Regions from separate parts of the Levilactobacillus muriae genome, predicted to be linked through region 1. Evidence: predicted binding sites of a transcription regulator. Region 1 holds the regulator's gene; each other region holds the start of a gene.
The links. Region 1 encodes Rex, which represses fermentation and respiration genes when NADH is low (regulators of the CRP and FNR family bind a similar motif). Its sites were predicted from a motif close to TTGTGAANTANTTCACAA; they were not measured.
Positions count from the first base shown of each region.

Region 2: ACKTSF_RS07155 (NADP-dependent (R)-specific alcohol dehydrogenase) is a predicted target of Rex. The motif match lies at 3,924-3,941, and genes of this name have one in related genera.
Region 3: ACKTSF_RS10525 (TrmB family transcriptional regulator) is a predicted target of Rex. The motif match lies at 4,723-4,740, and genes of this name have one in related genera.
Region 4: ACKTSF_RS07290 (NAD(P) transhydrogenase subunit alpha) is a predicted target of Rex. The motif match lies at 4,672-4,689, and genes of this name have one in related genera.

Region 1 covers NZ_BAAFRU010000005.1:80,017-88,015, reverse strand. The annotation lists gene ACKTSF_RS04680 (helix-turn-helix domain-containing protein) at 1-15, opposite strand, end outside; gene ACKTSF_RS04675 (APC family permease) at 286-2,121, opposite strand; gene ACKTSF_RS04670 (CatB-related O-acetyltransferase) at 2,561-3,403, shown strand; gene groL (chaperonin GroEL) at 3,491-5,113, opposite strand; gene groES (co-chaperone GroES) at 5,181-5,465, opposite strand; gene ACKTSF_RS04655 (redox-sensing transcriptional repressor Rex) at 5,733-6,371, opposite strand; gene ACKTSF_RS04650 (ABC-F family ATP-binding cassette domain-containing protein) at 6,764-7,999, shown strand, end outside.
Region 2 covers NZ_BAAFRU010000008.1:68,198-76,196, reverse strand. The annotation lists gene fdrA (acyl-CoA synthetase FdrA) at 1-619, shown strand, start outside; gene ACKTSF_RS07170 (YlbE family protein) at 623-1,885, shown strand; gene ACKTSF_RS07165 (oxamate carbamoyltransferase subunit AllH family protein) at 1,886-2,740, shown strand; gene arcC (carbamate kinase) at 2,765-3,706, shown strand; gene ACKTSF_RS07155 (NADP-dependent (R)-specific alcohol dehydrogenase) at 3,971-4,729, shown strand; gene ACKTSF_RS07150 (2-hydroxyacid dehydrogenase family protein) at 4,805-5,764, shown strand; gene ACKTSF_RS07145 (fluoride efflux transporter FluC) at 6,510-6,863, opposite strand; gene ACKTSF_RS07140 (fluoride efflux transporter FluC) at 6,868-7,242, opposite strand; gene ACKTSF_RS07135 (MFS transporter) at 7,418-7,999, opposite strand, start outside.
Region 3 covers NZ_BAAFRU010000014.1:61,695-69,693, reverse strand. The annotation lists gene ACKTSF_RS10550 (lipoate--protein ligase family protein) at 79-912, opposite strand; gene ACKTSF_RS10545 (hypothetical protein) at 957-1,196, opposite strand; gene ACKTSF_RS10540 (hypothetical protein) at 1,430-1,555, opposite strand; gene ACKTSF_RS10535 (ornithine cyclodeaminase family protein) at 1,950-2,939, opposite strand; gene ACKTSF_RS10530 (sulfite exporter TauE/SafE family protein) at 2,956-3,825, opposite strand; gene ACKTSF_RS10525 (TrmB family transcriptional regulator) at 3,841-4,650, opposite strand; gene ACKTSF_RS10520 (YwiB family protein) at 5,087-5,527, shown strand; gene rpoE (DNA-directed RNA polymerase subunit delta) at 5,572-6,234, shown strand; gene pyrG (CTP synthase) at 6,403-7,999, shown strand, end outside.
Region 4 covers NZ_BAAFRU010000008.1:96,483-104,481, forward strand. The annotation lists gene ACKTSF_RS07270 (hypothetical protein) at 1-506, shown strand, start outside; gene ACKTSF_RS07275 (bacterial Ig-like domain-containing protein) at 439-1,485, shown strand; gene ACKTSF_RS07280 (NAD(P)(+) transhydrogenase (Re/Si-specific) subunit beta) at 1,715-3,133, opposite strand; gene ACKTSF_RS07285 (NAD(P) transhydrogenase subunit alpha part 2) at 3,130-3,444, opposite strand; gene ACKTSF_RS07290 (NAD(P) transhydrogenase subunit alpha) at 3,447-4,655, opposite strand; gene ACKTSF_RS07295 (Cof-type HAD-IIB family hydrolase) at 5,093-5,905, opposite strand; gene ACKTSF_RS07300 (FGGY-family carbohydrate kinase) at 6,015-7,556, opposite strand; gene ACKTSF_RS07305 (SDR family oxidoreductase) at 7,596-7,999, opposite strand, start outside.

The sequences.
Region 1 (7,999 bases):
TTCCCCGAATTCCATGGTGGTGCCCCCTTGTAATAAGTGCCCTTAGCATAGCAAAGTTCTAGCAGCTTGCCTAGCAAAGGTTCTAAGCATCGTTGATTTAACGGGATTTATCCTGATCACAAGCGATTAGGTCTCTGAAAATACCGCCAGCCACACTGGCTGACAAAAGACACTAAAAAAAGCCTGGGGACACCCCCCAGACTTCTTTATTGCTCTTCAAAGCTATCTTGCTGAAACGTGGGACAGACGGTAGCTGACGCCGTTTGTCCTACTCCCCTCAGCCCACTACTCTTTCAAGTGATAGTTATACGTCGATACGATAATATTTTCCCGTGAATTCAGCGTTGTCCGTAAGCGCAATGCCGTTTGGTTATGCAGGATATTTTGCCAAGGATGCCGTGGCACGAACTGTGGCACCAAGACCGTCGTGGTAAAGTTTCGTTCAACCGCCCGTTTGGCAATCACGTCACAGAAACGTAGCGTTGGTGTCGCAATGGATCGGTAGGACGAGTGAATATCCACGAACCGAATATCCGGGAACTCCTCCTTGAATTCCTGCGCTGTCTTATGTTCCTTCTCTGGATTCTCATCGAAGGACACATGCATCGCAATCACATAGTCCCCGATGGACCGTGCATAGTTGATGGCACCAGCCGTCACTCGTGTTATGTTGCTAACGAGGACGATAACCGTTGCACCATCATACTCATGCATATCGGCCTTGGTCTTCGCTGCCACCCGCAGTTGCCGTGCAACCTTCTTATAGTGCTGGTGAATCCGGTTGAACAGCAGGAGTAACAGCGGCATGATGATCAGGTATGGCCAAACGTTGACAAAGCGCAAGAATAACAGAATGAGAACCAATGTTAATGAAATTAACGCCCCAATAAAGTTGATAAAGGCTTTGCCCATCCAAAAGCCCTCACGTGTTCGGAACCAGTGGATGATCATCCCGGATTGTGACAGGATAAATGGCACGAAAACCCCAATTGCATACAGCGGAATCAGGAGTGTCGTTTGCCCGTGGAAGATGAAAATCAGGACGATGGCCCCAACCGCCAGGGAAATGATTCCGTTGGAGTAACCCAACCGGTCCCCCCGGTCCAAGTACGCGTGTGGTAAGAATTTATCCTTAGCCAAGTTATACGCCAGAATTGGGAAAGCCGAAAACCCGGTATTGGCCGCAACGGCTAAAATCAGTGCCGTGGATAATTGCAGAAGATAGTAAATGGCCCCATGGCCAAAAACGCCGCTCGCAATCTGTGAGAGGACCGTTTGACCGGCCTGTGGTCGAACCCCCATATAGTAACTGAGGAACGTGATACCGCCAAAGAAGATGGCCAAAATCGTTGCCATAATGGCCAGTGTTGCCGCCGCATTATGACTCTTCGGCTTCTTGAAGTTTGGCACCGCGTTACTGAGTGCTTCAACCCCGGTCAGGGAGGAAGACCCAGACGAGAACGCCCGTAAGAACAGCAACAACGTCATGCCGGAAACAGAGCCACCTAACCGTGCCGAAGCATGGAAGGTGATGTTCCCCGTCACGATATTGTAGAAGCCGACACCGATCATGATGAAAATCATCAGAATGAAGAAATAAACTGGTCCCGTCAGAAATGCCGCCGACTCCCGCATTCCCCGTAGATTTAACAGCATGATGCCAATCACAATAAGGACTGAGATCAACACCGAGTATGGCGACAACGCTGGAATCGCTGAGGTAATGGCCTCGGTTCCAGATGTCGTTGAAACGGCCACGGTCAGCATATAATCGACCAACAATGATCCTCCGGCAACTAACCCCGCCGATTGCCCCCAGTTGGTACTGGCAACCACGTAGGCACCACCACCGGATGGATAGGCATGAATGATCTGTTGGTAAGAAAGCGTGATCGCAAACAGCAGAATTAAGACCAACGCCGCAACCCACAATTGATACATCAAGGCCGCCGCGGATAAGGTGATTAAGACTGTAGTAATTTGCTCAGTACCATAAGCTACGGAAGATAACGCGTCAGATGACAGTAAGGCTAGTGCCTTAAACTTGGTCAACGCCTGACCGCCTTCATCCATGGTCTTTAGGGGTTTACCAATTAAAACCCGCTTTAAATAACGCCACATGACTACTTACCCCTTATCTCCATAAATAATGAAAACGGGTCTACACCCGCTTTTTAAAGTCTCTATAATCGTTTCAATTTCAAACGCAAACGTAATTCTACTACAACTAGCTCCACAATACCACTCTTGTTCAGCTTAGCAACTAAGAAAACTGCAAATGATGTGGTCATGAAATTTGCCTACTCTTTAAACTTTGTTGCCCCACGGCATAAGAAAGCGCTTCATTTACTATTCAGCGTTTTCACAAAAATTTGTGAGTATTTGCCGATCCCGGATACGGCTAAGGATCCGGCCACTTTTAGTTACGGCCGTCAACCCCTATTGCGACTGAACACCTGTTAATGATAAATATATTAATTAGCTAAACAAACTCATCCTCTCACAAGCTTATCACCTTTTAGGGGATTTATAGTATGATGCGTACAAAGGAAGTGCAGTCATGTCTACCCTAATCAACGGCGTTACCTTTTTTCAAGACAATTTAGTGGCCTCTCAGTCACATCGTCGAAAGGTAATCCCCTTCACCCCGGCGATTGCCGATCTTCTTGCCACCCATCATATCTATACAGTAGCTCGAAAAAGCAATGGTCCACGTCTTCACCCCGACGATTTTCTTCAAGTTCCAGTAGCACTACAAGCTGAAACTTACAGTATCTTTCTGAAGGGTAACCACCTCTTTAGTATGGGCGCCTTCAGTTCTGCCAACAGTGATCTTCCCGTGAACACCATTGTCGGTCGCTACTCTTCCATTGCCCACAACGTCGCTCGGATGCAGGGCAGCCATCCCACAGAGAGATTCACCACGTCCATGCTGACTTATGGTTACTGGGTTGATGCCTTCAATGACTATCTGGCTGATACCCACAACACATTTGATTGCAGGCCAAACCCCATTCCCAATGGTCGTCCACTTATCATTGGGAATGACGTCTGGATCGGTCAGGACGTTCTATTTGCGCCCACCGGTGTCACGATTGGTGATGGTGCAGTGATTGCTGGCGGTGCCGTTGTCACCAAAGATGTGCCCCCGTACGCTGTAGTGGGGGGCGCGCCCGCTCGTATTTTAAAATTCCGCTTTTCCACCGCAACGATTGACCGATTGATTGCTCTGAAATGGTGGCAATACGGTTTCGGCGATTTCCACGGTGTGGCCCCCGATGATGACATTGAAACCTTCATCGACAAGGTTGGTAATCTTGTGGCAATCGGTGAGCTTCAGCCCTTCACACCACCGACAACAACTCTTGCTGACCTAACAAAAGCCAGTAAGCTCACCGTCTAACTGACTAACCTAACATAGCGCAAAGAAGCCAACCGACAATCGCCGGTTGGCTTCTTCATTTCACACTAGCGAGCTAGTGATTAAGTTTTACATCATGCCGCCCATACCTGGGTTAGCAGGAGCTGCAGGTGCTGGGTTGTCATCTGGCTTGTCAGCCACAACGGCTTCAGTCGTTAACAACAGCGCAGAAACGGATGCAGCGTTTTGCAGAGCAGAACGGGTAACCTTGGTTGGGTCGGTGATCCCGGCCTTAACCATGTCTTCGTAGTTATTATCGGCGGCGTTGTAACCAATGCCTTCCTTTTCACCCTTCAGGTGTTCAACAACAACGGAGCCTTCAACACCAGCATTTTCAGCGATTTGACGAACGGGTTCTTCCAATGCACGGAGAACGATGTTAACCCCGGTCAATTCATCGCCTTCTGCTTCAACAGCAGCAACATCCTTGATCACATTGATCAAAGCAGTCCCACCACCAGCAACGAAGCCTTCTTCAACAGCGGCACGCGTTGCGTTCAAAGCATCTTCAATGCGGTATTTACGTTCCTTTAATTCAGTTTCAGTTGCGGCACCGACACGAACAACGGCAACCCCACCGGCTAACTTAGCCAGACGTTCCTTCAACTTATCACGGTCGAAGTCAGAAGTCGTTTCTTCGATTTGGCCCTTGATTTCAGCAACCCGGGCAGCGATTTGATCCTTGGCACCAGCACCTTCAACGACCGTGGTGTTATCCTTGGTAACGTTGACCTTTTGTGCTTGACCCAATTGATCGATAGTCGTGTCCTTCAGGTTAAGGCCCAAGTCATCGGTGATGACAGTCCCACCAGTCAAAACGGCAACATCTTGCAAGGTCGCCTTACGACGATCACCAAAGCCAGGAGCCTTGACAGCAACAACGTTAAAGGTCCCACGCATCTTGTTCAAGACCAAGGTAGGTAAGGCTTCACCAGTGATGTCATCGGCAATGATCAAGAGTGAACGGCTTTGTTCAACAACTGATTGCAGTAATGGCAAAATATCCTGAATGTTAGCGATCTTCTTGTCAGTGATTAAGATGTAAGGATTGTCCAAGTTTGCTTCCATCTTGTCGTTGTCGGTAACCATGTATTGTGACATGTACCCACGGTCGAATTGCATCCCTTCAACAACGTCTAAGCTGGTATCAACACCACGGGATTCTTCAATCGTGATGACCCCATCGTTACCAACCTTTTCCATAGCGTCAGCAATTAGCTTCCCAGTTTCTGGGCTAGCTGATGAAATAGAAGCGATTTGCGCGATATCTTCCTTAGTCTTAACGTCATGGGACATCTTGTGTAACCCATCAACGGCAGCCTTCGTAGCTTTTTCGATCCCACGACGGATACCAACAGGGTTAGCACCAGCAGTGACGTTCTTCATACCTTCGTTAACGATAGCTTGCGTCAAAACAGTGGCAGTGGTCGTCCCATCACCAGCGATATCGTTGGTCTTAGAAGCAACTTCAGAAACCAACTTAGCACCCATGTTTTCGAAGTGATCTTCGAGTTCGATGGACTTAGCAATCGTTACCCCATCATTCGTGATGGTTGGGTTGCCGTAGCTTTGTTCCAGAACCACGTTACGTCCCTTAGGTCCAAGGGTTGTCTTAACCGTATCAGCTAACTTATCAACACCGGCAAGCATCTTACTGCGAGCGTCTTCAGAAAATTTTAATTCTTTAGCCATTTTAAAAATTCACCTCATACTAAAATTTTTGAATTATCTTGGATAGTCTTCTTAAGTGGAAACGGGATTAATCAACGACTGCGACTAAGTCCTTTTCGTGTAAAACAAGGTAAGTCGTGTCTTGATACTTAACTTCGGTACCGGAATACTTGTCGAACAATACCTTGTCGCCAACCTTAACAGTTGGGGCTACCTTTTCGCCATTGTCTAACACACGGCCATCACCGACAGCGACAACGTTTGCCGTTTGTGGCTTTTCTTGAGCGTTACTTGCGAGCACAATACCGCCAACCGTGGTTTCTTCTTCTTCTGGTTGATCCAAAATGACGCGGTCTCCTAATGGTTTTAACACTTGAATCCCTCCAATGAACTTACTTATTAGCACTGTTAGCACTTGACTAACATAAGTGCTAATCAACAATATCTAATATATGGTTTTTCCCTCTAAAAATCAAGGAATTTGACAAACAAATTCCTCGATTCAGTACGCCAACCACGCGCTATCCTGTGTGGCTGAGAGGCTTAGCGAATTTCAGATTTTCCAATAGTCAGCCATTTGGTCTAGACGTCCTGTTCCAAAAAAAATCGCAATCCTCAGATGAGGACTGCGATTCAATCATTAGTTTAGATTATTGTAGTGTTCCAGGAAATAAATCAACGTTTGAAGCTCGTTGGTCAAGTCCACGTTTTGCACGCGAACGCCCTTCGGTACGGTGATCCGCAGTGGTGTGAAGTTCAAGATACCTTTGACACCGCCAGACACGGCCTCATCGGTTACCTCTTGTGCCACCTGGGATGGTACGGTCAAGATGGCCACTTCAATCTGTTGTTCTTCCAGTTGCGTGCGTAAATCAGTCATTGGATAGATGGGCACACCACTTTGAATCGTGTTGGCAATCTCTTGCTTCACGTCAAAAGCAGCACTGATCCGCACGTTACTGTCCTGATGAAAATTGAAGTTGAGTAAAGCGTGGCCCAGATTTCCCACCCCAATCAGGGCCACGCTGGTTAAGCGGTCCTGATTCAAAATTTTCTTAAAAAACTTGATTAAACTTTCAACATCATAACCATAGCCCCGTTTACCGAGGGCTCCAAAATACGAGAAGTCCCGACGAATTGTTGCGGAATCGACCTTAACGGCTTCGGACAATTCAGTCGAAGACACCCGGGTTTTATCTGCGTCTAATAGGATGTTCAGGTAACGGTAGTAGATGGGCAAGCGCTTGGCTGTCGCCCGGGGAATTTTTTGTTCTGTCAAAAACGAGACCTCCTAATCAAAGAAACTGGCTACCGTTCACAAGCGATAGCCTCATATTTAAATAATTGTCTGGATTGTGAAATCAACTTTCTTATAGATTATAGCATAACCGTTCATCTTGTGAAAGAATTTGCAAGTTTTTTTCACTATTTAAATCGTAATTTCGGTCTCTCTCGAGAATATGCTAAAATAGTGGGTATCAGTGTTCCCTGTCTTCCTTTGTTGCTAAGGTAATTTCACCCACAATTACCGGAAACCGCGATACCTCATCTCAAATTATCGGCGGTGTTTAAATTCAAGCAAGCTGGCAACTTCGTGACAACGGCGATCTTTCAATGCAATCCTAACTCTAAAAACTAACATACAAAACCACTAAAGGAGGTTGGCTTACCGTGATTCTTTTACAAGTCCAACAAGTTACCCGGCGCTTCGGTGCCGCCGTCCTGTTCGAAAATGTCAGTATGGACGTCCCTGAGCACGGACGGGTGGCCCTCGTCGGCCGCAACGGTGCCGGAAAATCAACCCTATTAAAAATGATTGCTGGCGAAACTACACCAGATATCGGTCAGATTACGACTAAGCGTGGCCTGACCTTGGGCTACCAAGCGCAGAACGCCGGCCTTGCCTCAACCAAGACCGTCTGGGACGAAATGCTCAGCGTCTTCGCTAAACTCATTGCCATGGAAAATCGGATGCACGAGCTGGAACAACAGATGAGTGATCCCACCGTGACCGCTGATCAGGAACAATTCGCGCAAATTTCAGCAAGCTACGATCAGCTCCAGCAGGATTTCAGCGACCAGAACGGTTACGGCTATCAGGCAGAAATTCGTGGTGTCCTTCACGGATTCGAATTTGACGAAAGCTACTATGACAAGCCAATTAATGAACTTTCCGGTGGACAGCGAACCCAGCTGGCACTTGCTAAATTACTTTTGGAACGGCCCGACCTCTTGATCTTGGACGAACCCACCAACCACTTGGATGTCGAAACATTGACCTGGTTGGAAGGCTACCTGCAAGGTTACCCTGGTGCCATCCTCGTCGTCTCCCATGACCGGTACTTCCTCGATCACGTTGTCAACGACGTCTATGATATGGCACACGGTGGCCTCGACCACTACCCTGGCAACTATTCACACTACATTGCCGCTAAAGCGGAACGGTTGCGTTTAGCTTGGAAAGAATATGACAAGCAGCAAGCCGAGATCGGTAAGCTAGAAGACTTCGTCAACAAGAACATCGTCCGAGCATCTACCACCAAACGGGCACAAGCTCGGCGCAAGCAATTGGATAAAATGGACAAAATGGTTCGACCTGAAGGCGACGAAAAAGCCGCCCGTTTCAGTTTTCGACCGAAACGCCAGAGTGGCAACGTCGTGCTGGATGTCGTCAATGGCGCCGTGGGTTACGACGGTGAGATTCTAGCGGCGCCAGTTACCCTAGACATTAAGAAACATCAGGCCGTCGCCATCGTCGGCCCCAACGGTATCGGAAAGTCCACCCTGCTCAAAACGATCCTCGGTCGGATTCCAGCTATTCAGGGACAAATTATCTTCGGTACCGGTGTCGATACCGGTTACTACGACCAGGATCAGGCCACACTGCACGACAAAAAGTCCGTGCTG
Region 2 (7,999 bases), on a different contig from region 1:
AGACCTCGGGGATGATGTCTTTACTCAGGGCCGGCCACATCCAATGATCGATGCGACAAAGCGGAAAGAAATGATGGTTTCGGCGGGCCAAGACCCAGAAACTGCCGCAATTCTGCTGGATATCGTGCTTGGTTACGGGACGACTGACGACATGGCGGGCGATTTGAAGGACACGATCATCAAGGTCAAGGCAGATGCCAAGGCTGAAGGTCGTGAACTGCCAGTGATTGCGACTATCGTCGGCACTGACATGGATCCACAGGACTACAGTCAACAACAGCGGACTTTAGCAGAAGCAGGTGTCATTATCTGTGAAAACAACGCGCAAGCTGTTAAGACTGCTCTAGCTATCGTGGGTCATCCGGTTGAAGAGCAACCCTTACCAATCTTGCCAGAAAAGCCATCGAACGTGAAGATGCCAGCCGTTTCTGACAAACTGAAGGAAATGCTGACGGCTACTCGGTTCTTGAACATTGGGTTGGAAAGCTTTGCGGAAGCAATTAATGAAAGTGGCGGGAGTGCTGTCCAGTTTGACTGGAAGCCAATCGCCGGAGGAAACGTTGAGCTGCAAAAGGCCTTACTGTTCCTCAATAAAGTTGATCTGAAAGTAGGGGTGTAATGAATGGTTTATAAAAGCATAGACGAAGCCAATCAGGCGGTTGTCTCCAAAATTATTGCCGGTTCACCATTCCTATTGGATGTTGTTCCCGCAATCGATGTTATCGATGAATTCAAGCACGGCAAGGTTCTGCTCCACGCCGGTCCACCAATCACTTATGACAACATGATCGATCCAGTCCAAGGTGCCTGCATTGGTGCAGCCATGTTCGAAGGATGGGCAGACAATGAAGATGACGCGCGCAAACTCATGGAAAGCGGCGAAGTCACTCTCATTCCTTGCCATCACGTCGACGCGGTTGGCCCAATGGGTGGCATTACCTCAGCGCACATGCCACTCGTGGTTGTTGAAAACCGGACTGATGGCAATCGTGCTTACTGCACAATGAACGAAGGTATCGGTGCCGTCTTACGGTTCGGTGCTAACGGGCCAGAAGTTATTGACCGGTTACGCTGGATGCGTGACGTCTTGGGTCCTGTGTTGAGCAAGGCTTTGCAAACGCGCGAACCGTTAAATGTAAACGTTTTAATTGCGAAAGCGATTGCCATGGGGGATGAATTCCACCAACGGAATATCGCGGCATCACTGGCTTTCTTGAAGGAAATGTCCCCAAGCATCGTGGCATTGGATATTGACCAGAAGGATAAAGAAGCCGTTATCAAGTTCTTGGCCGATACTGACCAGTTCTTCCTGAATATTATGATGGCTTCCGCTAAGTCTGTCATGGATGGTGCGCGTCAGATTCAAGAAGGGACGATTGTGACGGCGATGTGCCGGAACGGTTACGAATTTGGCATTCGGATTGCCGGGATGGGTGATGAATGGTTCACCGGACCCGTTAATACGCCACATGGTCTGTACTTCTCTGGCTTCTCCGAAGATGACGCATCTCCTGATATGGGTGATAGTGCCATTACCGAAACGTTTGGGGTTGGTGGATTCGCCATGATTGCTGCACCTGCCGTGACCCGGTTCATTGGGACGGGTGGTTTCTTCGATGCCCTGCACATCAGTGAGGACATGACAGAGATTACCACGGCATCCAACCCGAACTTCCCCATCCCTACTTGGGACTTCCGGGGGATCTCAATTGGGATCGATGCACGGAAGGTTGTTGAAACGGGTATTCTCCCAGTTATTAACACGGGGATTGCCAACAAGAAAGCTGGGTTAGGACAAATCGGAGCAGGGACCGTTAATCCACCGATGGAAGCCTTCGAGAAAGCTGTCCTGGCTTACGCTAAGAAGTTAGGTTTCGAGGAATAAATGCGCGACGTAGAAGTTCTGGGCGACCATGTACTTCTGACTCTAGAAGATAGAGACTGGTACGTTCACAGTGTCTTTGAACATACCTTTAATTTAACAGACAAGCAGCATACGCCGTTGGTGATTCTAACCAGCGACCGCTCAAAACTCTTACCAGGTGGACTCTATCTTCCGCCACGCGACTTTACCGATTTATTGAGTCAGATCAGAGATACCCGCAAAGTTACCTTTCGCGGCGATTCATTCTACATCGAGACTTACCAGGAACTCTGGCGTCTTAAGATTGTCGAGTCGTTTCGCGCCGACCTCTTAACGGAGGGGATTCGTTCAGATCGGTTAGGCTACTTACTGAATAACTGCCGCAACATTGATCGGCAGACTGGATTTGATCAACCATTTCAGGATTTCCTGTCGATGACAAATTCACCGTATCAAAAAGAGACATCTTGGCTAACAAATGCAGTTACCGTCCAATGGGGAGTCGACTTCTTCATTGGCAGAGGCAGGGGGCTCACCCCATCGGGCGATGACTTTTTGTTAGGCTGGATCCTCATTGATTGGCTGAGTGGCAATCATCAGGAGCTGAGAGCGGCGGTCGCTTCTCGAATTGGAGATGCCAGTTATACCACTGATGTTGGCCGAAGCTATCTGTATTACGCCCTACGGCGCCGGTTCAGTAGCGCATTACTGGGCATCGTCCGGTACCTCAAGGGTAACGAACCGCTGGAGAATCTAGATAACCTATTGGCGGAAGCTATTGCGTATGGCAACACGTCGGGTATTGATTGCCTGGCTGGAATCGTGTCAGCGTTAGTGTACAAGCAGGTCAATCTCGACCTTGATTTGAAATATTGATACGGAAGAAAGGGGGGAATCCCAATGGCTAAACGAGTTGTGATTGCGGTCGGCGGCAACGCCATTCTCCAACCGAAGCAAGATCCAACATTTGAAGTTCAGATGACTAACGTTCAGAAGAGTGCTGAGCAAATCGCCAAGATTGAGGCCATGGATTACGAAATTGTGCTGACTTATGGTAACGGTCCCCAAGTTGGGAACATTCTCCAACAGAACGAGCTGGCGAAACATACCGTGCCAGCACTCCCATTGGATGCTTGTAACGGTGAATCTCAAGGATTCATTGGTTACATGCTGGAACAAAGTCTCAAGAATACGTTGCGGCAGAATCAGTCTTCGGCGAACGTGGCAACCTTGCTGACCGAAGTTGAGGTTGATCGCGATGACCCGGCCTTTAAGGATCCTAGTAAGCCAATTGGTGTCTTCTATGATGAAGATGAAGCCAAGCAGCTCCAGGCTGATAAAGGTTGGATGATGAAGGAAGATGCGGGTCGGGGGTACCGGCGCGTGGTGCCTTCACCGATGCCAGCGATGATTCACGGTGTGGATTCCATTAACCATTTATTGGAGCAAAACATCATCGTCATTGCCGGTGGTGGCGGCGGTATTCCGGTCTATCAGGACGAGAACGGCCTGCTCCAAGGGTTAGAAGCAGTCATTGATAAGGATCGGACAGGTCGGAAGTTGGCGGAGCAAGTGAATGCCGACATCTTCATGATCTTGACCGACGTCAGCAACGTCTACATCAACTATGGCAAGCCTAACCAGAAAAAGCTGGAGGCGGTTTGCGTGAAGGAAACCCAGCAATATCTTGATGACGGTCAGTTCGCTGCTGGGAGCATGGGTCCGAAGATTGAATCCGCCATTGCATTCGCCAAAACCGGACGGACGGCAATCATTTGTTCCTTGGATGAGGCCGACCTGGCCTTACAAGGTAAGGCGGGGACGCGGATTAGTTATACTTAACCACAGTGTCACTTAGCTTGATAGGTTGATTGCGGTAAGCGTTAACCAAGGTTGCGGTGAGCATTTGAGAGTAACTGCCGGTGATGACGTATTTTAATTGATCACTTCTCAATGCGCGATAGTGTTGCTGGTTTGAGCCAGCAACGTCAATACGGGTCGACTAGTCGAATTGGAAAGGCATTCTTGCTGGACCGGTTCGGCTATCACCGCAATTCTATTGTGAAGTTTGTTACAACCACATTAAAATTCTGGAGGTAGAATGCTATGAGTCATCGTTTAGATGGAAAAGTTGCGATTGTTACAGGTGGGACGTTAGGGATTGGGTTGGCTGTTGCTGACAAGTTCGTCGAAGAGGGCGGTAAGGTTATGATTACCGGTCGGCACGCTGACGTTGGTGAGAAGGCTGCGAAGAGTATTGGTGGCCCAGATGTGATTCAGTTCTTCCAACATGATGCAACCGACGAACAAGGCTGGCTTGATTTATTTGATACAACTGAAAAGGCCTTTGGTCCAGTAACCACAATTGTGAATAACGCTGGGATGGCCGTTAATAAGAGCATTGAGAATACGACAACCGAAGAATGGAAGCAACAGTTGGCCGTTAACCTGGATGGGGTCTTCTACGGCACCCGGCTGGGGATTCAACGGATGAAGAACAAGCACTTGGGTGCATCCATCATTAACATGTCTTCCATCGAAGGCTTCGTGGGTGATCCTAACTTAGGCGCCTACAACGCTTCCAAGGGTGGCGTGCGGATCATGTCCAAGTCGGCTGCCGTTGACTGTGCCTTGAAGGACTACGACGTACGGGTTAACACCGTTCATCCTGGCTACATCAAGACACCATTAGTTGACGATCTGCCAGGTGCTGAAGCCGCCATGTCAGCCCGGACGAAGACACCAATGGGTCATATCGGGGAACCTAACGATATTGCCTGGATCTGTGTGTACTTAGCCTCAGACGAAGCCAAATTTGCAACCGGCTCAGAATTCGTGGTCGACGGGGGTTACACTGCCCAATAAACTGGCAGTGCATCGCTAAGTGAAAACGTATACAATAGAGTTGTAAATCCAAATCTTGCAGAAGGAGTGACATTCATGGCTAGTGTTTTAGTAACTGCAGCAATTCCACAGTCCGCTTTGGCTATTTTGAAGGAAGCGGGACTGGATGTCGATGTTTATACGGGCAGTGGATTAATCACGAAAGAAGAATTGGTTAAGCGAATCGTGGGTAAGGATTATCTGATTACGCCGCTATCGACTCAAGTCGACAAGGACGTTATCGACGCTGATCCCAACCTGAAGATTATTGCCAACTATGGTGCGGGTTTTAACAACATTGATGCTGCCTACGCGCGGCAAAAAGGTATTCCTGTAACCAACACACCGGAAGTCTCGACCGTTTCAACCGCCGAAGTGACGACGGGTCTGATGATTACATTAGCGCACCGGATGGTTGAAGGCGATAAGCTGATGCGGACAAAGGGATTTGATGGGTGGTCACCCCTCTTCTTCTTAGGCCATGAACTCTCTGGTAAGACACTGGGTATCGTTGGTATGGGCCAGATTGGACAAGCCGTTGCGAAGCGGATGAAGGCGTTCGATATGAACATTATCTATTCACAACGGACCCGGCTTGATCCAAAGGTAGAAGCGCAATTTGACGCGAAATTTGTCAGCTTGGAAGAGTTGATTAAGACAAGCGACGTCTTGAGCCTGCACTGCCCATTAAACGACGCCACGCATCACATGATTGGCGCACCTGAATTCAAACAGATGAAATCCTCTGCAACATTGATTAATGCCGCACGGGGCCCCGTCATTGACGAAGCAGCTCTGCTAGCAGCACTGAAGGCCGGCGAATTGGCTGGCGCAGCGCTGGACGTTTATGAAGCAGAACCGAATGTCGATGATGGCTTCAAGGCACTGGATAACGTCATCCTGACGCCTCACGTTGGGAATGCTACCGTTGAAGCACGGGATGCAATGGCCGCTATTGTTGCCAAGAACACCGTTCGGATCGATCAAGGACAGGAACCACTGCACATCGTTAATTAACACCACCTTCATATTATGATTAGAGAATAGTTTTGGCGGAAGCGACTCAGACATGGGTGCTTCCGCTTTTTTGTTGTCACTGGATAAAGCTGGTCGTCTACGGTTTTCAGAATTTCGCCTGCTGTGGGGGCCGCCCTGTAGCCAAGAAGCGGGCTGCCAGCTCAGACTTTATGGTTAATTCAGCCATAGGAACGACAGTGAAATGTTAGTGATAATCAGGCTTTTTTAAGGATTCTATAGTTGCTAAAGAAGTGAACAAAGCAAGTAACGACTCTAGATGTCATTTGTTACGTGACATATGGATGAAGAACTTTTTTGGTAATTTAAGGATTTCGTTGATCATAACAGACCCCTTCGTAAATAGCGACAACTATCGTATTGGGGGCCTGGACGGTTGAAGCGGTCGTTGATTCTTCAAGGTAACCACTCCTGCCGACAATCACCGTGACGGTAGACTAATGGTGATTGCGTAGGTTTGTAGGGCACACAAAAAGGGAGCAGTCGCCACTGCTCCCTCACACGACACCACACTAGACTTGCGGTTACCCATAGTATACGCCGTTCACGAATATAGGACAACGCTTTCATTCGGGACTTGATTATTTGCGCAAGGACACAAAAAAAGGAGCAGCCATGACAGTCGTTAATAAGACGACCCCTGCTCCTCCTTCGCATACGGTAAAACCGCACTAGACTTTGCGAGTCTCTAGTATACCGGAACTTGAGAAAATTGACAAGGGTCATGTCAGGCTACCAGAACATAACCGACAAAGGCGCTGCCCACACCCAAGGTCGCGGATATGGCTAAGTAACTCATCGCCATAATGGGCCTGTGATCAACCAGCTTGATAAAATCGTTGGTGAACGTGGAGAAGGTTGAGAAACCGCCCAGGAATCCACTGGCGACCTGAAAGAGTAATGCGGTCGGTGCCAACAGCCCGGTTGCGATTCCCAATAGGCCAGAGCCAAGAATATTAATGGTGACGGTGGCGACTGGGAACGACGTTGGCCGAATGACCAGGTCGGTGACATAGCCCACCGTGAAGCGAGTCAGGGCGCCGCAACCGCCGGCCAAGCAGATGTAGAGGATTGCCAGCATACGCTCACGCCCTTTCGGTGACGCGAGCGCTGGTACGGAAACCCAGAATTGCGGCGCCACAGCCCAGTAACAAGCTAGCAAACCAGTAGGCGAGGGCCAAACCTATAGCGCCTTGTTGTAGGAGGGCTACCACGTCCATGGAGAAGGTTGAAAAGGTCGTGAAGCTCCCAACGAGGCCGACAGTTAGACCGGCCATAACGGTCTCCGAGAGGGGAATTAGGGTGGGAAGCGTTTTAGAAATAAAGGCAAGGAGAAAGGATCCGGCCACATTAATCAGAAGAATGGTCGTCAAATGGTGGGTGGTCATCACTGTCAGACCAAGCCGCAAGAGACTGCCACAGAAGGCAAAAGCAAAGATAGTGCTGAGCTTTTTAAACACGCTGAAGACCTCCAATTTGGGATGAAGCTACAAACACCCATAGGCGCAGCCACCCACGATTGATTGAAACATCTGGCAGTGGGCAGCACGCTTATGGGTGTTTGCTGGGAACTATGTGGATTACAGGGGGAATGACGCTATGTCAAAATGATGGAGAACTCGCTGAACGCGAGGGCTAGGCGTTCGCTTGCTTCTTATGCAAGTTGGCCAGTAAGAACAGGATAGTTCCGACAGCCAGCAGGATAATGGCAATGTAGAAACCTAGAACCTTGGAACCGGTAGCGTCAGAGATACTCCCAGTTAAGGCAGGGGCGATGATGGATGACATCATTCCGAAGAAGTTGAAGACCCCTAACGTTGTTCCGACGCCGACTGCGGGGGCATTTTCACCCAGCCAAGAGATGATGATCGGTTCAACGGCTAACTTACCCAGGAATCCGTAAAGAATCAGGGCGGTCAGCAGGAAGGCAGAGGAGGTTGCTTGCACCGTCAGGAAGAGCATTGCGGCGGAAAGCAATTCCAGAACCACGATGAACTGAATCTTTTTATTTAAGTATTTGTCAGCTAATTTACTGAAGAAGAGGGCGCCGGGAATCGAAGCGAAGGCGACCAGTGATGAGGAGAAACCAATGGCAGCACCGTGGAAACCTCGTTCAGTTGCCAGGAAGTTTGGTAACCAAGTCACAATCATGTAGTAGGCGTAGCAGGTTGCGAAATATAAAATGTAGGCGAAGAGCATCTTGGGCTGGAAGAGGGT
Region 3 (7,999 bases), on a different contig from region 1:
TCGTTGTCGTTCTTGCTGGGCCTAGTTTACCAGTTCAAGGAGGGAAACCGGAACGAAACGACTCTGATTAAGCAAACCTTACATATCGACCAATCGCGGTTGGCGACGGGTCATTTGGGCAGTTTCACGTTTCAGAACTGTTGTAAATTGCGGTTCGGTCATCATCGCCGCTAACTTGGCGCGGCCCACTCGGAGACCAGCCGTCGAACAAGCGGTGAGAAAGCGGTCTTGCGCATCGCCCACGGTCAGCGGCTGATTGCATAGTGCGGCCGTGGTGGTCATCACGGCAGGGTCAACGTCTGGAAAATGCCAGTCGTTGGTGTGGTCGGCCAGACCCGCCCGATAAAAGCTACGAATCAGGGCACCACGCATGGGCTGATCTCCAGTCACACTGAGGTAGAGCATGGTCACGAGGGCATTGGTGCTTCGACGCTGTGCGATTCCGGCGATCTTTAAGCCATCGACGCTCAAGTCGTAGTCGCCAGGGCAGTAAGACCGCGTGATCTCATAGTGTTGTAACGCAAGTTCTGGCCAAGCGGCGCTCACAAGGCTGGTCATCTGGGCGTATGCCGCGTCAACACTGATAATCGGTGTGGTTAGCGGAGAGAAAAGCGAGACATTCAGGACGCCACCATCCGCGACGACGGCCAGTCCCCCGGAATTTCGGAGAACGTAATCGTAGCCATACCGCTGAACGGCCCTGATAGCCGCTGTCAGCTCAGGGAGCCGTTTGTCCTTCAGTCCCATGATAACCGTGGGCTGCATGGTCCAGAAGTGCAATATGGGCTGTTTAAGTGCTGGTACCAGGTCCAGCAGAGCATTGGTGTAGCCAAAGGCCAGGTTCTTTTGGTCAGCCGGAATTGGCGTGGTCACGGTCTGAAGGCTGTCACCGGGTAAGTCAAAGGGTCCCATCCCTCCACCTGCTTTCGTGAGATCGATTCAATGCTTACATTATACTAGAAAACGTGAGCTACGTCATGGTCTGGACCAATTTTACCTGTATGATTGAAGGTTGAAAGACGAAATGTGCACATTACTTTTGCCACAGTAGGAATTAACACAGCTAAATTAGTGAAAATAGTCGCACTCCGGCGGCCAGGGATTCCGCTTGCTGTGGGGAACGCCTCCGGCCGGTAAGGCGATGGTTGAACAACGTTGCCTAATTTTAGTCTCAATATCGTTGTTGCAACAGCCATAATGGGTGTTTTGGAACTTTCAACCTTCAGCTCTGTATGAAACAAGTCACACAGGTCACAGGGACCTGGATCGAACTTGATACGAAAAAACTACTCGCTAGATGGCATTAGTCCAACTAGGAAGTAGTCTGTGTGTAATTTATCTGGAGGTTGAAAGATGAAATGTTGGTATAACCCTCTACACAGTAGGAATAGAGGCCTGAATGGTCGTAATATTGTCTGAATCAGCCGGCTTACCGTTCACCAAATTTAGGCTGGAACGCTGTGGGTAGGACGCCGCCAGCCTGAGAAGCGGTCTGTCGGCTCGCTTTGAACCGCCCAACCCGCGTTTCAAAGTCGCCATTTTCCAAGCATAACACTTGGGAAATCCCACGGCTGAGCCTAAATTTGGATCACTCACGCCTACGTAGACAGTGACCAACCATCGTGCACTAACGTTGCCAGTTCGGCGATTGTCATCGCAATGTCAGGTTAAAGAAAAAATCATAACCGGAGGCGGTCAGAGATACAGGTAGCTGTGTCGACGGTGTTAGCTGAGCAACAGCTTACAGAGTGGGACGCGTTTGGAGACTGACGATTTTTGGCAGGCTTCAAACCGAGCTGGAGGACCGCTTCTCAGGCCGCAGGCGGTCCCCACAGACGCCGGAATCTCTGGCAGCCGCAGGTGGTAATTTTCGACTGATTTTGTGGATTAAATCCCTGTTAGCTGGACCTTTCTGGGTGAATTGAGGCTTTCAGACTTTATTAACTTATTTAGAGAGTCATACCAACTTTCATTTCTTCGGCCTTTTTCACAATACGGTCTGCCACAACAACATCGAGTGCGGCAGTTCCGACGGTCTTAAAGAAAGTGATGTCGTTTTCGGAGGAACGACCGACAATGTTTTTAGTGATCACTTGTCCAAGTTCGCCACTAATAGCTTGCTTGCTGATGTCACCACGTTTAAGCGGCTGAATAATATCCCCGGCTTCTGCCAGGACGCCATCCATAGTGTCAAAGACGATATGGTTCGCTTGCTTGATCAGGTCAACGGGTATTTCACACATCTCTGGTGTGTAGGCGCCAACACCGTTGACGTGGACGCCTTGTTTGACGAGCGTTCCGTCGAAAGTGGGCCGCTTGGAAGTGGTTACAGAAGTAATGATATCGACTTCAGGAACCACTGAATTGGGGTCGGCCACGGGTTCAAATGTCGTTGAGAATGTCTGGGAAAAGCTGACGGTTGCAGCTTCACAGAACTTCTGTGCCCGAGCCCTGTCTAGATCAGACACAAATACTTTATCGAGGTTACGCACGGTTAGCATGGCTTCTAATTGTGACATGCCTTGACCACCGGTGCCAATTAGAAGAGCAGTTTTACTATTTTCATTAGAAAGCAATTCAGTAGCTGCACCTTGGACAGCGCCTGTACGCAGTTGTGTCAGGTAGGTGCCGTCTAAAATAGCATTTACAATGCCGGTCTGCGCATCCAGAGTGATCATCGTTGCTGGAACGCTGGGTAACTTTTGATCAATGTTGTCAGGATAAACGGAGACAATTTTTACGCCCAGTGATGGGTCTGCACCGCTAACGTAACCCGGCATGTAAAGGCTTTGTCCATTGTATTCGGGGATGTTGATGTTCGTTCGTAGCGGGATGTCGGCTCTGCCTGAAGAGTAGAGTGAAAGTGCTTCAGCGTCGGCATCGATGGCGTTGCGCATGGAGAAGAAAGTTTGGATGTCTTTTGCGGATAAATATCTCATAGTCAGGAGTCCTTTCTTAAGCAGTTTCAGTTGACTTGCGACTGTCAAGGTAGAGGCTAATTGCGGAGTAGAGTAAGACAACAATCACGATCCATTGAATCACAGACGTGTTTAAGCTCTTAACCAAGTAAACAGCGATTAGAACCCCAATGATGCCGAAGACTGAAAACATGGTGATTTTTCGCGAATAATCGTTAAGCTTGATGAATTGCATACTGCCGATAGAAACGGAGAAGGTGCATCCACCCATCATAATTGGAAATGCGGCGACAGGGTTCATACCCATAGCGTATACGGTTGCCATGGTTAGGGCATAGGACCCAATACCGATGTTGTTTAAAGCACCATAGACGAACATTAAGAGTCCCGTTGTCCAAAGCTTCCAACCATAAAGTTCAGTAGCTGTTCCGTTTGAAGGAATCCAACCGAATTTGCCAGCCAGGATTAGACCCGTAGCGACCAGTAGGCCAATGATCACGAAGATTCGAATGATGTGTTCGGGTAACTTCACGACGAAGCGTGGGCCTAAGTAGGCGCCAATGACTTGGCAGATAATCGCCACTAACAGGGTTTTAACACCAACTGTAATGGTTGAAATATAAGCGAGGGACATCACAAACACAGGAATGACACATTGTGTGTTCAAAGTCCCGGGAAGCTTTTTCATGGTGACCCATTTTGCTTTGGGGTAGAGTGCCGTTGAAATGGCAAAATCTGAAATCCCAAATGTGGATAGAAAGTAGATCACGATTTGTGAGAGTGGCGTCCAAATGGGATTCGCCGGCTCTTCCATGATTTCGTGACGGTGCTTAAGAAGATCACGAACTAAAACGAAGATGAATAGAAAGTTGATTGCAATAATAGCGATAATTAGAATTTTTTGCATGATGTTTTCCCTTCTTTACTTATCGAAGTAGATATCACGAACACCTTCTAAATTGGTGCCAAATTTTTCCTCGGCAGCGTCATGTAAAACGGTTAGTGTCCGGAGGTTATAAGCATCGTGGAGAACGTACTCCTGTGCCAGAAAAATCATAGAACTATTTTGGGTCCAAATGACATCTGTATTGCCTGAATCATTCGGCAGTTTCCCATATGTCACGGCATGGGTGTCACTGACGACATTTATCCAACGGCCACCATAGTCCAGAACCTTGTCCGCTTCAAAAAAATGTTTATAGAAGCGTCTAAAGGGTAGGTTATATCGATGATGATTGCTGAATAGGATGACAACGAATTTGTGAAGCCGGCTTTCAGCGTCGGCGAGGGCCTGCGTCAATTCGTCCGTTAAATCTTCGGCGTAAATTTGAACGTACAGGCTCTCCTTAGCATGCCGAATCTGAAATAGCGCTTTTTCAAAGACCTGATCGTAAGAGTCAATAGACCAGATTAAGCTGGAGTTGTTTTCGGGGCTCAAATCTTTAAGCGATTTGTGAATGCCGTCTATATCTTGTTTGCTGTCATGCTGTAATTTGGAAACTAATTCGTCGACTGGTAGGGCAGTATATAACGACTTCTCATCTTTAGACTGAAACACTAGGCCTTTGCTAACCAGTGAAGACAAGACATTGTAAACTTTTGAACGCGCGATGCCGGCCTTGCCACTGATCTTGTATCCTGTAGATGCGTCCATCTGCAGGAGAGAAACGTATACCTTGGCCTCACTAGTTGTTAGGCCAAATTTACTGAGTAGTTCTGTGACAGATTCCATAGTTATACCCCTTTTTTAATAGTAGCTACCATTGGGTACTATTATATCCGAATATCTCTAAAAGTCTACACTTTGTGATGAAATACATAAACTTTCACAAGCTGTTTTAACCCATGATAAAAATAAGCACGTTACCGATATACTGCTATGTAAGCGTTTGCCACACGAGATGCTGGTCACTTGAATCCTTCTTATTAGTATCTATTTTCACAATCAATAGCTTGTCAGCCAACCCTTATTGCTTGATAAGTCGGTTCTGGGGTGAAGATGACTGCCATGACACGTTATTGTTCGCTAAATTTAGAGAGGACGCTGTCAGCTGGGCATTCCCGTACTTTCAACTTCTGGGAGGGCGGTAAAAGAGCATAATAAGTAGGCTTTCTATGGGAAATGAACTATAATTAACCCAGACAATTCGCGGAAAGGAAGTGTGCAGATGGATCAACTATCAGCGGGGGTGCCCGTGATGATTCACTTGGAGACCCATATCAAGCAAAACGATGATGTTTCCGACTACCAGTTAGACGTTGATGGTCAGCTGGTCCAGATGGGAGCCAACCTGTACTTACGGTATCTGGAACCCGATAATGAGACGGGGGAACAGACGCCGGTGACGATGAAATTTACGCCGGAGGGCGAGGTTCACCTGACCCGTAATGCCGAGGCGGAGTTGCGCCTGCATTTTATCAGTGGCAAACGCGTGACAGCCCGGTACAACACCCCTTATGGTGTAATGCCGATTGAAACGGTCACCCCTTATTTGGAGACCAGTTTCAAGGAAAAGCCATTTAGTGGAAATGTGAAAATCGACTATCTCCTCTATGCCGGAGAAGAATTAGTCGGGAACTACAAGATTAGATTGCAATTTACGGCATAAGCGAGTATCATATTTCGTAGACTGTGGAAAGGACGTGCACCAGTTTGGAATTAAAAGTCTTTGAGGGCCAGAATAAAAAGGAATTATCAATGATCGAAGTTGCTCACGCCATTTTGTCACAACATGGCGATGTGATGGCTTTTGCCGACTTGGCAAACGCCGTCCAAGCATATTTGGGTGACAGCGACGCGGAAGTTCGTGACCGGCTGTCCCAATTCTATACGGATTTAAATGTCGATGGTAGTTTCATTTCTCTGGGTGATAACCTTTGGGGACTGCGAACTTGGTATCCGTTTGAATCCATCGATGAAGCGACGGTTCACGCCGAGGAAGATGAAGATCAACCTAAGCGTAAGAAGCGTAAGAAGGTTAACGCCTTCTTAGCTGATACGACTGATGACGATGACGTGATCGATTACGATGACGATGATCCAGAAGATGATGACACCGCTACCTACGCCAATGATGACGAAGATGATGATGACAGTTCAGCGACTGGGTCAGGGCCAGATCTGGGTAAATTACAGACCGGTCTGGGCATCGATGACGATGATGAAGAAGACGATACAGAGGATATCCCTGATGGTATCGAGGATCAGCTTTCTCAAATGGAAGCACCAGATGATGACGATACCGATAATCTCGACTTTTCCGCCGATGACGACGAAGATGACGATGATGATGAAGAAGACTCTGATCAGAAATAAATTTTCAATGTTCGCTTGACCTTCAGCCGAAAAACAGGTACTATATTTTTTGGGCTCCCTGCTACTTGTAGCAAGGACAACTGGACGGTGAAGTAGCTCCCTATTCCGAATGAATAGGGAGCTTTTTTATAGTTTGAAACCCTAAATAATCTTACAAGGAGTTTGCACATGACCAAATATATTTTTGTGACTGGCGGCGTGGTTTCATCACTAGGTAAGGGGATCGTTGCTGCTTCCCTAGGACGGCTGTTAAAGAACCGTGGGTTAAACGTAACCATTCAGAAATTCGATCCGTACATCAACGTGGATCCCGGCACGATGAACCCTTATCAACATGGGGAAGTCTTCGTGACCGACGATGGGACCGAAACGGATTTGGACTTAGGTCATTACGAACGTTTCATCGATAACAATCTGAACAAGTACTCAAACGTGACGACTGGTAAGATTTATTCAGAAGTTTTGGAAAAAGAACGGCGTGGTGATTATCTGGGAGCAACTGTGCAAGTGATCCCCCATATCACCGGTATGATTAAAGAAAAAATCATGCGCGCCGGCAAGACACTGGGAGCAGATTTTGTCATTACTGAAATCGGTGGGACCGTTGGGGATATCGAATCACAACCCTTCCTGGAAGCTATTCGGCAAATGAAGTCCGAAGTGGGCGATGAAAATGTGGTTTACATTCACACCACGTTAGTGCCAACCCTGCATGCGGCTCATGAAATGAAGACGAAGCCCACGCAACACTCTGTACGGGAACTCCGGAGTATTGGGATTCAACCCAACATTCTGGTTGTCCGGACTGAAAACCATATTACCGATGACATGCGGCAAAAGATTGCGTTGTTCTGTGACGTACAACCTTCCGCGGTCATTGAATCCATGGACGTCCCTACTATCTACTCAATTCCATTATTGTTACAACAACAGGGCTTAGACCAAATTGTCTTGGATCATTTCAAAGTCGATGCACCGAAGTCCGACATGACAAAATGGGCCAAGATGGTCGATCATATGCAGAACTTAAAACGAACTATCAAGATTGCCTTGGTCGGTAAGTACGTTGGCTTACACGATGCCTACATTTCCGTAGCAGAAGCCTTACAACATGCTGGCTATCCCGTTGATGCTCAGATTGATCTGGACATGATCGATGCTGAAAAGATTACGGACGAAAATGTTGCCGATATCTTAGGCGCTGCCGATGGGATCATCGTCCCCGGTGGTTTCGGTGACCGGGGGATTGAAGGCATGATCACAGCCATCAAGTACGCCCGTGAACAGGACGTCCCATTCCTCGGAATCTGCCTGGGGATGCAAGTCGCCAGCATCGAATTTGCTCGCGACGTTCTCGGCTACAAGGATGCCAACTCCACCGAGATGGACTCAGAGACCAGCCACAAGATTATTGACCTGATGGCTGATCAGACCGATGTCCATGAGATGGGGGGAACGCAACGTTTGGGGCTGTACCCTTGCAAGTTATTGCCAGGGAGTAAGGCCGCTGCGGCTTATGACAACCAAGCGATGGTTCAAGAACGTCACCGTCACCGTTACGAATTCAACAATCAATACCGTGCTGAAATGAAAGCCAAGGGCTTGGTCTTCTCCGGGACATCTCCTGACGATCACCTGGTCGAAGTCATTGAATTGCCAGAAAAGAAGTTCTTCGTGGCTTCCCAATACCACCCAGAATTTCTCTCACGGCCTAACCGTCCTGAAGGTTTATTCCGCGACTTTATCGCTGCTGCTAGCGAGGAAG
Region 4 (7,999 bases), on a different contig from region 1:
ATATGTACGTTGTGACGGGTGCTTCCTCTGCGACTGCTATAAAGAAAACCTATGTTTCTTATAACTCGATGGCCATGATTTCCGTAACGCCCCTGAATACTGAGCTGCTAAAGCTTGGTACCCAATTCTACGGGTTTTATATTGTATTGCCTAAAAATATTACAGCTAGCCTCACCAGTTTTCAGGAATCTGCTAATACTTTTGTTAACAATCTCCAAAACGATCCCAACTACGTCAATCTGACTAATATCTTGGTATATCAACTGCGCAATACTACTGATGGACGTGAGGTCTTTTACTTCCGGCCTAACGATGGCGCAACCTCTGGTAATGCCACGGTTGATAAAACAGATAGACCCCAGCTGGCTCTCTATGTCCACACCGGAACCGCATCCGCAGTTGGGGATAATACCAGCGTTCAAGTCAACGCCAATACTGATGACGATATTTCAACCAACGATGTTCTCTTTGCCGGTTACGGTAGGCTCCGTATGGTCACCTATTGATAATTTGGTCAGCTATACTGAAGTCAACAACACCACCCTTTCTGACGCGGCCAGTCTCGCTACCGCGCTGAGGGATGGCACTATTAAAGTCATTGGCGCTGTGGATACCGCTAGCGCCGGTGACTACGCAATTACTTACAGCTACACCGATAGTCAAGCTAACACCATCACCAGCGTGCCCGTCACAATCAAGGTTATCGGCACAAAAATTACAGCGATCGATAGTACCATCACTGCTGGCTCCACTTGGAATCCTGCCGCCAATATCACCGCTGTAACTGATGCCGGCGGTCACCTTCTAACCCTTGATGACGTTACCGCCGCCCTAGCAGATGGCAGTATCACCTACAGTATCACTGCGCCCGATGGTTCTTCTGCGACCAGCATCGACTCAACTATCTCTGGCGATTACACGGTTCAATATACCTACGTGGACGCCGACAAGAATAGCGTCTCAGCAGATCCCATCACGATAACTGTTAAAACTAGCAATACCAATAGCTCCGGTGGCAACACCGACTCAAATGGTTCCGGTCAAACGACGTCACCAACGACCAGTAATCCGGCAAAACCAACAACGCCAAACAAGCCCTCTGGTAACAAAGTAGGGCCGTCCAATCCCAGCAAACTAGCAACTACCGTTCAGCGACAAACGGCGCCAACTGCCGTTTCAGCAACAACACTCTCTGCGAATACACGCGATAGCCACCATATCCAAGCACTTGGATTATCTACCAATAGTGAAGCAGATCTCGTGGCTGCTGGCTCAAAAAAGCCAGCACAACGACAGCATTCATCATCTCTGACATTTTTGAATAGCGCAATGTCTTCTGCTGGTAATAATGGCAAGGCCCCTGCCCCATCTAATTCCACCACATTACCACAAACTAATGACCAGCCACGTAATCTGCTCAATGTTCTTGGCCTGACCATTCTTGCTTTCCTCAGATTCCTAGGCTTCCGGCGCAAACAAGACTAACCATTGCTCACAACAAAGGTTCTAGGCTGTTTCAGTTGTCCTTGCTTTCCCCATTTTACTTCCGTATACTCTTGATTAACGATACATTTACAGCACAATATCACGCCGGATTCTCCTGGAAAATCACAAGCTTTCCTGTCTGCCATCACCAGCTTTCGGCACCAAAAAGGTTCGCTAACGCCCCGCCAATCGGCACGTTTCGCGAACCTTTCTGTTACACATTTTTAGACTAATCGTCCAAGTATTGCTTCGTTGCCGCCACAATATCTTGTAGTCCAACCTTAGCATCTGAGAAGAACATCTGCGTGTTATCCAGCGAGAACAGTGGGTTTTGGATACCTGCGTACCCGGTACTCATTGACCGTTTGATGACAACAACAGATTTCGACTTATCAACATCCAGGATAGGCATCCCAGAAATTTCATTCCCACTTTCACGTGCCAGTGGGTTAGTAACGTCGTTGGCCCCGATAACCAGGGAAACGTCGGTACTTTCAAACATTGGATTAGCATCATCCAATTGCTTCATCTGATCGTAAGGAACGTTAACATCGGCCAACAACACGTTCATATGACCTGGCATCCGCCCAGCAACCGGGTGAATAGCGTAGTTAACGTTGATCCCCTTTTCCGTCAGAACGGTTGCCAGTTCAGCAACTTCGTGTTGGGCCTGTGCTGCGGCTAACCCATACCCAGGAACAATCATGACGTTCTGAGCGTAAGCTAATTGCAACCCAATGTCATCAGCAGAAGTTTCCTTAACATCGACCGGCACATCTGGACCAGCACTGCCACTATCACTATCACCAGTCCCAAAGCCACCGGCTAAGATATTAGCAACAGAACGGTTCATCGCTTCAGCCATTTGCAAGGTCAGGATTGTCCCGGCAGCACCAACTAAGGCACCGGCGATAATCAGGACTTGGTTGTTGATAACGAACCCGGCGAAGGCAACGGCTAAACCAGTAAAGGCATTCAAGAGTGAAACCACAACCGGCATATCCGCCCCACCAATTGGTAAGGTCATCAGTAACCCGAAGATCAGGGCCATAACCAAGCCCAGAACTACGAACCAAATGTTAGTTGGTGTTGCCAGCATGAACCATGCGGCCACCAACATTCCCAAAACGACGATGATGTTAACTAGCTTAGCGCCGGGGAAGGTAATTGGTTTCCCAGGAACTTTCCCAGACAACTTCCCAGTCGCAATCAATGATCCAGAGAAGGTAATTCCCCCGATAATCACGTCTAGAAAGACTGGAATCGAGAACGCGAGGCTTAAAGCGACACCGTCACCCTTCATCAGGTAATCGAAGATCCCGATAACGGCAGCGGCACCGCCACCCACGGCGTTGAATAAACTAACTAATTGTGGGACATCGGTCATTGGCACCTTACGTGCCTTGACGACCCCATATGAAAGCCCGACTGCTAAGCCGGCGATAAGGACAATCCAACCAGTAGCGGTAATCTTACCATCGGCCACGACTTCAATAATAATCATAATAACGGCCATAAACATACCGATGGCGGAAAGCCCATTCCCTTTGCGGGCGGTCTTAGGAGAACGCATCATGTGCACACCTAGGACGTAGCACACCGCGGAGATTAAGTAAATTAAAGAGGCAATCGTTTGTAGGGTACTCATTTGGAATCATCCCCCTCTGATTTTGCTTTTGGTTTGCGATCGAACATGCCAAGCATCCGGTCGGTCACGGTATAACCACCCGCAACGTTGATTGCCGCAAACACGGCACCTAAGAATGCCAGGATGTAAAAGACCCAACTATTGGCTTCAGCTGCAATGACGAAGGCCCCCACCACAACGACACCATGAATGGCATTGGCCCCAGACATCATAGGGGTTTGCAGGGTTGCTGGGATTTTACTCATAACTTCAAACCCAACCAATAGACTTAGAACAAAAATTGCTAGATTCGTAAATAATTCCTCACTCATCACTAATCAGCTCCTTTCGCGTCGTCTTGATCTTCAGTCGGCGTTTCAGGTTCTTCTGGTTCTGCTGGTTGACGTTCTGGCAGTTCCATGACAGACCGTAGTCGGTTACTAATAATTTCACCGTCATAGGTTGCCAGTAGTTCACCAACCACTTCATCTTCAATATCAAAGACGAGTTTGCCATCTTCGTTGACATCATTTAAGACGGCTTGCACGTTCTTGGCATACATGTCAGAAGCGGACGCTGGTAATTGACTGGCCATATCACCGGCACCCACGATTTCGGCACCACTTGGCGTCGTAACCGTTTCTCCCGGCTTCGAACCAGCAACGTTTCCGCCTAATTCACTGGCGGCTAAATCCATAAACAACGTCCCGGTCTTGGCTTCGTCCACGGACTTCTGGGTAACCAGCAGTGGTGGCCGCCGTCCAGGTACTTGCGCAGTCGTAATGATCACGTTGTTCTGAGCGATGAATCCGGCCAATTCCTCTTGTTGCTGGGCCGTTTCTTCCTTGGTCAACTGTCGAGCATAGCCCCCTTCACCGGTGGCGGAAACAGATGTCGTCAGGAAGGTTGCCCCTAACGATTCAACTTCACCCCGTGAAGCTGGCCGAATATCATATCCGGAAACCATGGCTCCTAACCGTTTGGCGGTACCAATGGCTTGTAGTCCGGCAACCCCGGTCCCTAAGACCAACACCTTAGCTGGCTTGGCAGTCCCGGCGGCGGTGATCATCATTGGGAAATACCGTGAAAAATGATCTGCGGCCATCAGGCCCACTTTGTAACCTGCGACACTGGCTTGCGAACTCAAAACATCCATTGTCTGTGCCCGTGAAACCGTCCGTGGCAAGAGCTCAAACGCTAAAGCTGTGATCTTCTTGGCGGCCAACTTCTTGACAAAGTCAGTATCCGTCAATGGCGATAACAAACCAATCAGTGCTTGTCCAGCCTTCATCTGATCAATGGTTGCATCATCTGGTTGCGCAATTGCGGCGATCACAGTTGCTTGCGTAATCGCTTCTGCGCGGTCAACGACTTTGGCACCGGCCTCAGTGTAGACTGCATCCCGATAGAAAGACCGTTCCCCAGCGCTTTTTTCAATCAGCACTTGGTAGTCATTCTTGACGAGCTTACGTACGACGTCCGGTGACAATGCTACCCGGTTTTCACCAGGAGCTTCTTTTAAAACCGAAATGGTAATTGCCATTCAACACATCCCCTTTTTGATAAGCTGTTCACAAGTTAACTATAAAGCATTTCTGGTCACAAAACAATGCTTTCTGCTCCATTTGTGCACAAGCGACAATTCTTTGTGCCACGCGGCAGTAAGTGCTTCCAAAGTTCAAATAAATCACAAAATATTTTTCCATTTGCGCACTTGATTTTCGAATCAATTGGTTAAGTGGACTTGATAATAAGTTTTAACATTCACAATAAAAAATGATGACTTATTTTCAAATGTAACTTATTGGTCTATGCCACGAGTGTTTGTTGGTACCCAGCAACGGCACAATTGCTCGTTAATTTCCGGCTATCGCATGGACACCCCAACGTGACAGTCTTTCACCAATTTTGTCACACCTAACCGTCCACTAACACCCCTTTTCAGTTGTACCACCACTTGTTTTCATCCGCACCCCATTGCTAATTCAGAGCCCATCGATCGATTGCCTCACTCACGCCGGATTCGAAGTCCGCAACAGTGACATGATCGGCCAGCGCCTTGGCTTCCGTTGACGCGTTCTGCACAGCAATGCCACAGCCAACTTGTTCAAGCATTGCCACATCGTTGGCATTGTCGCCGATTCCAATAATCTCCGCCGCCGAAATTCCTAAGCGCTGGCCTAAGGCCAACGTGGCCTGGCCTTTATCAACGCCAACGGGGTTCACTTCCATGTAGCGATCCGACGAAAATGTACATGTTACCGGCTGGGTGACTTGTTGTTCCACCGCCATCTTCGCCGCTTGCCGGACTTCGACATTTGGACTCATCGCGATTACCTTCATGATTCGTCCCAGTCGAAACTGTGAGAAGTCACCACGCATCGTCGTTGCCGACACACCTCGCGTCTTCAGGTAAGCTAAATCAGCCACCAGTGGATGATAAATCGCTAAGCCACGTAACGTATACACGTGAATGGCCACATCGAATTGTTGCAACACTTTAAAGACTGCCCTTGCAACTTCATAGGGAAGCTCATGACTCAGCAAGACGTGATTATCCCAATTCTCAACAATTGCCCCACCATTATATGAAATGACATATTGATTGGGCTGATTCCACAAACCAAGACGCCGTAAGAGCGGTTGGATACTCAGAAAACTGCGCCCTGTATTTGGTACAAATTTAAGTCCTGCCTGAGTTGCTCGTTTGATTGCTGCGACGTTTGCTGTTGAAATGCTGCCGTCTGCTCGCAGTAGCGTCTCATCCAGATCACTCGTAATCATTCGATACATTTTTCTTCCCCCAATCGAATGAAGAGTTCGAGATTAGGTCCCGAACTCTTCACTATAGTAACTAACGATTACACTCAGCCTGATCTCGTCAGAAACCAAGTGTCCTGCGTTAAGACTCTTCGATGCCGGAGATCAACGACAAAGTATGCATATCATCACCTAAATCATCGTAGAGCTTCCGGTAAAGCTTGTAGTAGTCGTTATAGGTCGCATGTTGCTCAGCACGTGGCTCGACCTTATCTCCGAGAACTTGCCACTTCTGAACTTCGTCAACCGTTAAGGTGTCTGTCGCTAAGCCGGCCAGCATCACATCACCCAGATTAGCTTCTGCGTCATCAACTGGTGTCCGCACTGCGTAACCCGTCACGTCGGCAAACATTTGAACCCAATCTGGCGAGTTCGTCACGCCACCGGCAATGACAATGTAATCGCCTAGGTCACGGCCCGTGCTCTCCATACTATGCCGCAAAGCGTAGCAGACGGCTTCTTGGAAGGCATGGAATAAGTCCGCCTTCGTATGCACTAACGACAGTCCGAAGATCATACCCTTCGCATCAGAGTTCCAGATTGGCGCTCGTTCACCCATAAAGTAGGGCAGAACGACTAAGCCACGACTACCAGCTGGCACATTCTTGGCTTCTGCACCCAAGGTAACATACGCGTTGGGTCCCCCCTGGTTATGAACGGCAACTTCGGCATCCCCAAAATTATCGCGGAACCATTTCGTAATGGCCCCCGCTGTGGCTGAACCACTGAAGTTATAAACCAGTTCTCGTGACTTATAAGGATACGGCCAAACGATGAGTCCTTTACCCTTGATTGGTTTTTCACTGACGAGCGCGGCATTCATAGATGAACCAATCGCAGCAACATACCGACCGGGTTCAAAGACACCCATTCCGATGTTGGCAGCACCCACATCGACCCCACCGGCGATGACCGGTGTTCCAGCATTCAAGCCCAAGTCGGCCGCAACATCCGCGGTTAAGCGGCCCGCAATCTCCGTTGCATCAACGAACTTCTGTGGCATTTTGGTCATGGGGACACCCATGGCGTCCATCATTTCCTGAGACCAGGTCCCCGTGTTCACATCGTAGAACCCCCCAATGTTTCCAGCAGCAGAGTAATCAATGGAAACTTCACCCGTCAATTTGTAGATTGCGTAGTTGTTTGGCGGCAAGAACATCGCCGTCTTCTTCCAATTTTCTGGCTCGTGATTCTTAATCCACAGGACCTTCGTGTAGCCGTAGTAGGGGTCAACCACATCATTACCGGTAATTTCAGACAGCCGCTTCAAATCAACATGTTCTTTGACCCATTCTGTCTCGCCCGCAGCTCGCCGGTCCATCCAAATCAAGTCTGGCCGCACTGGATTCATATCGGCATCGACCGGAACACCGGAGCCACCATACAGGCCGCTCAATCCAATCCCGTTGATGTCATCGGGTGAGATACCGCTTTCATTAACGACTGCTCGGATGGAATCCTTAACGCCTTTGAGCCAAACATCTGGCCACTGTTCAGCCCAGAGTGGCCGCGGTGTCAGAACATCGTATTCTTCCAAGTCCTGCGCAATTAGCTTGCCGTTCGTGTCCATCAGGATACTCTTCGTCCCCGATGTCCCAATATCAGTACCAATCAAGTATTTCATCGTTATTCCCCTCTTTGATCAAATATTAACCGCGACGGTCTACCATGCTGTGAAGGCACCATCGACTAAGTAGTCGGAACCCGTGGAGAAGCTGCTAGTATCGCTTGCTAAGTAAACGGCCATTCCTTGTAATTCTTCTGGCTTACCTAAACGACCAAGTGGTGCCCAGTCATTCCAAGTCTTGATTAGTGGCTTCAAATCAGGTGAGTTCAAGGTCAAGTCGGTTCCCATGTAACCAGGACTCATGGTGTTAACCCGCACGCCCTTCTTGGCCCATTCAATGGCTAATGACTTGGATAATTGAATGACCCCGGCCTTCGTTGCATTGTAAGAACATTGTGGTTGTGGCCGGTTAACGATGTGAGCTGACATTGAGGCGGTGTTCACGATTGAGCCTGACCCCTGCTTCAACATGTAGCGACCAGCAGCCGTGGAGCAAAGGA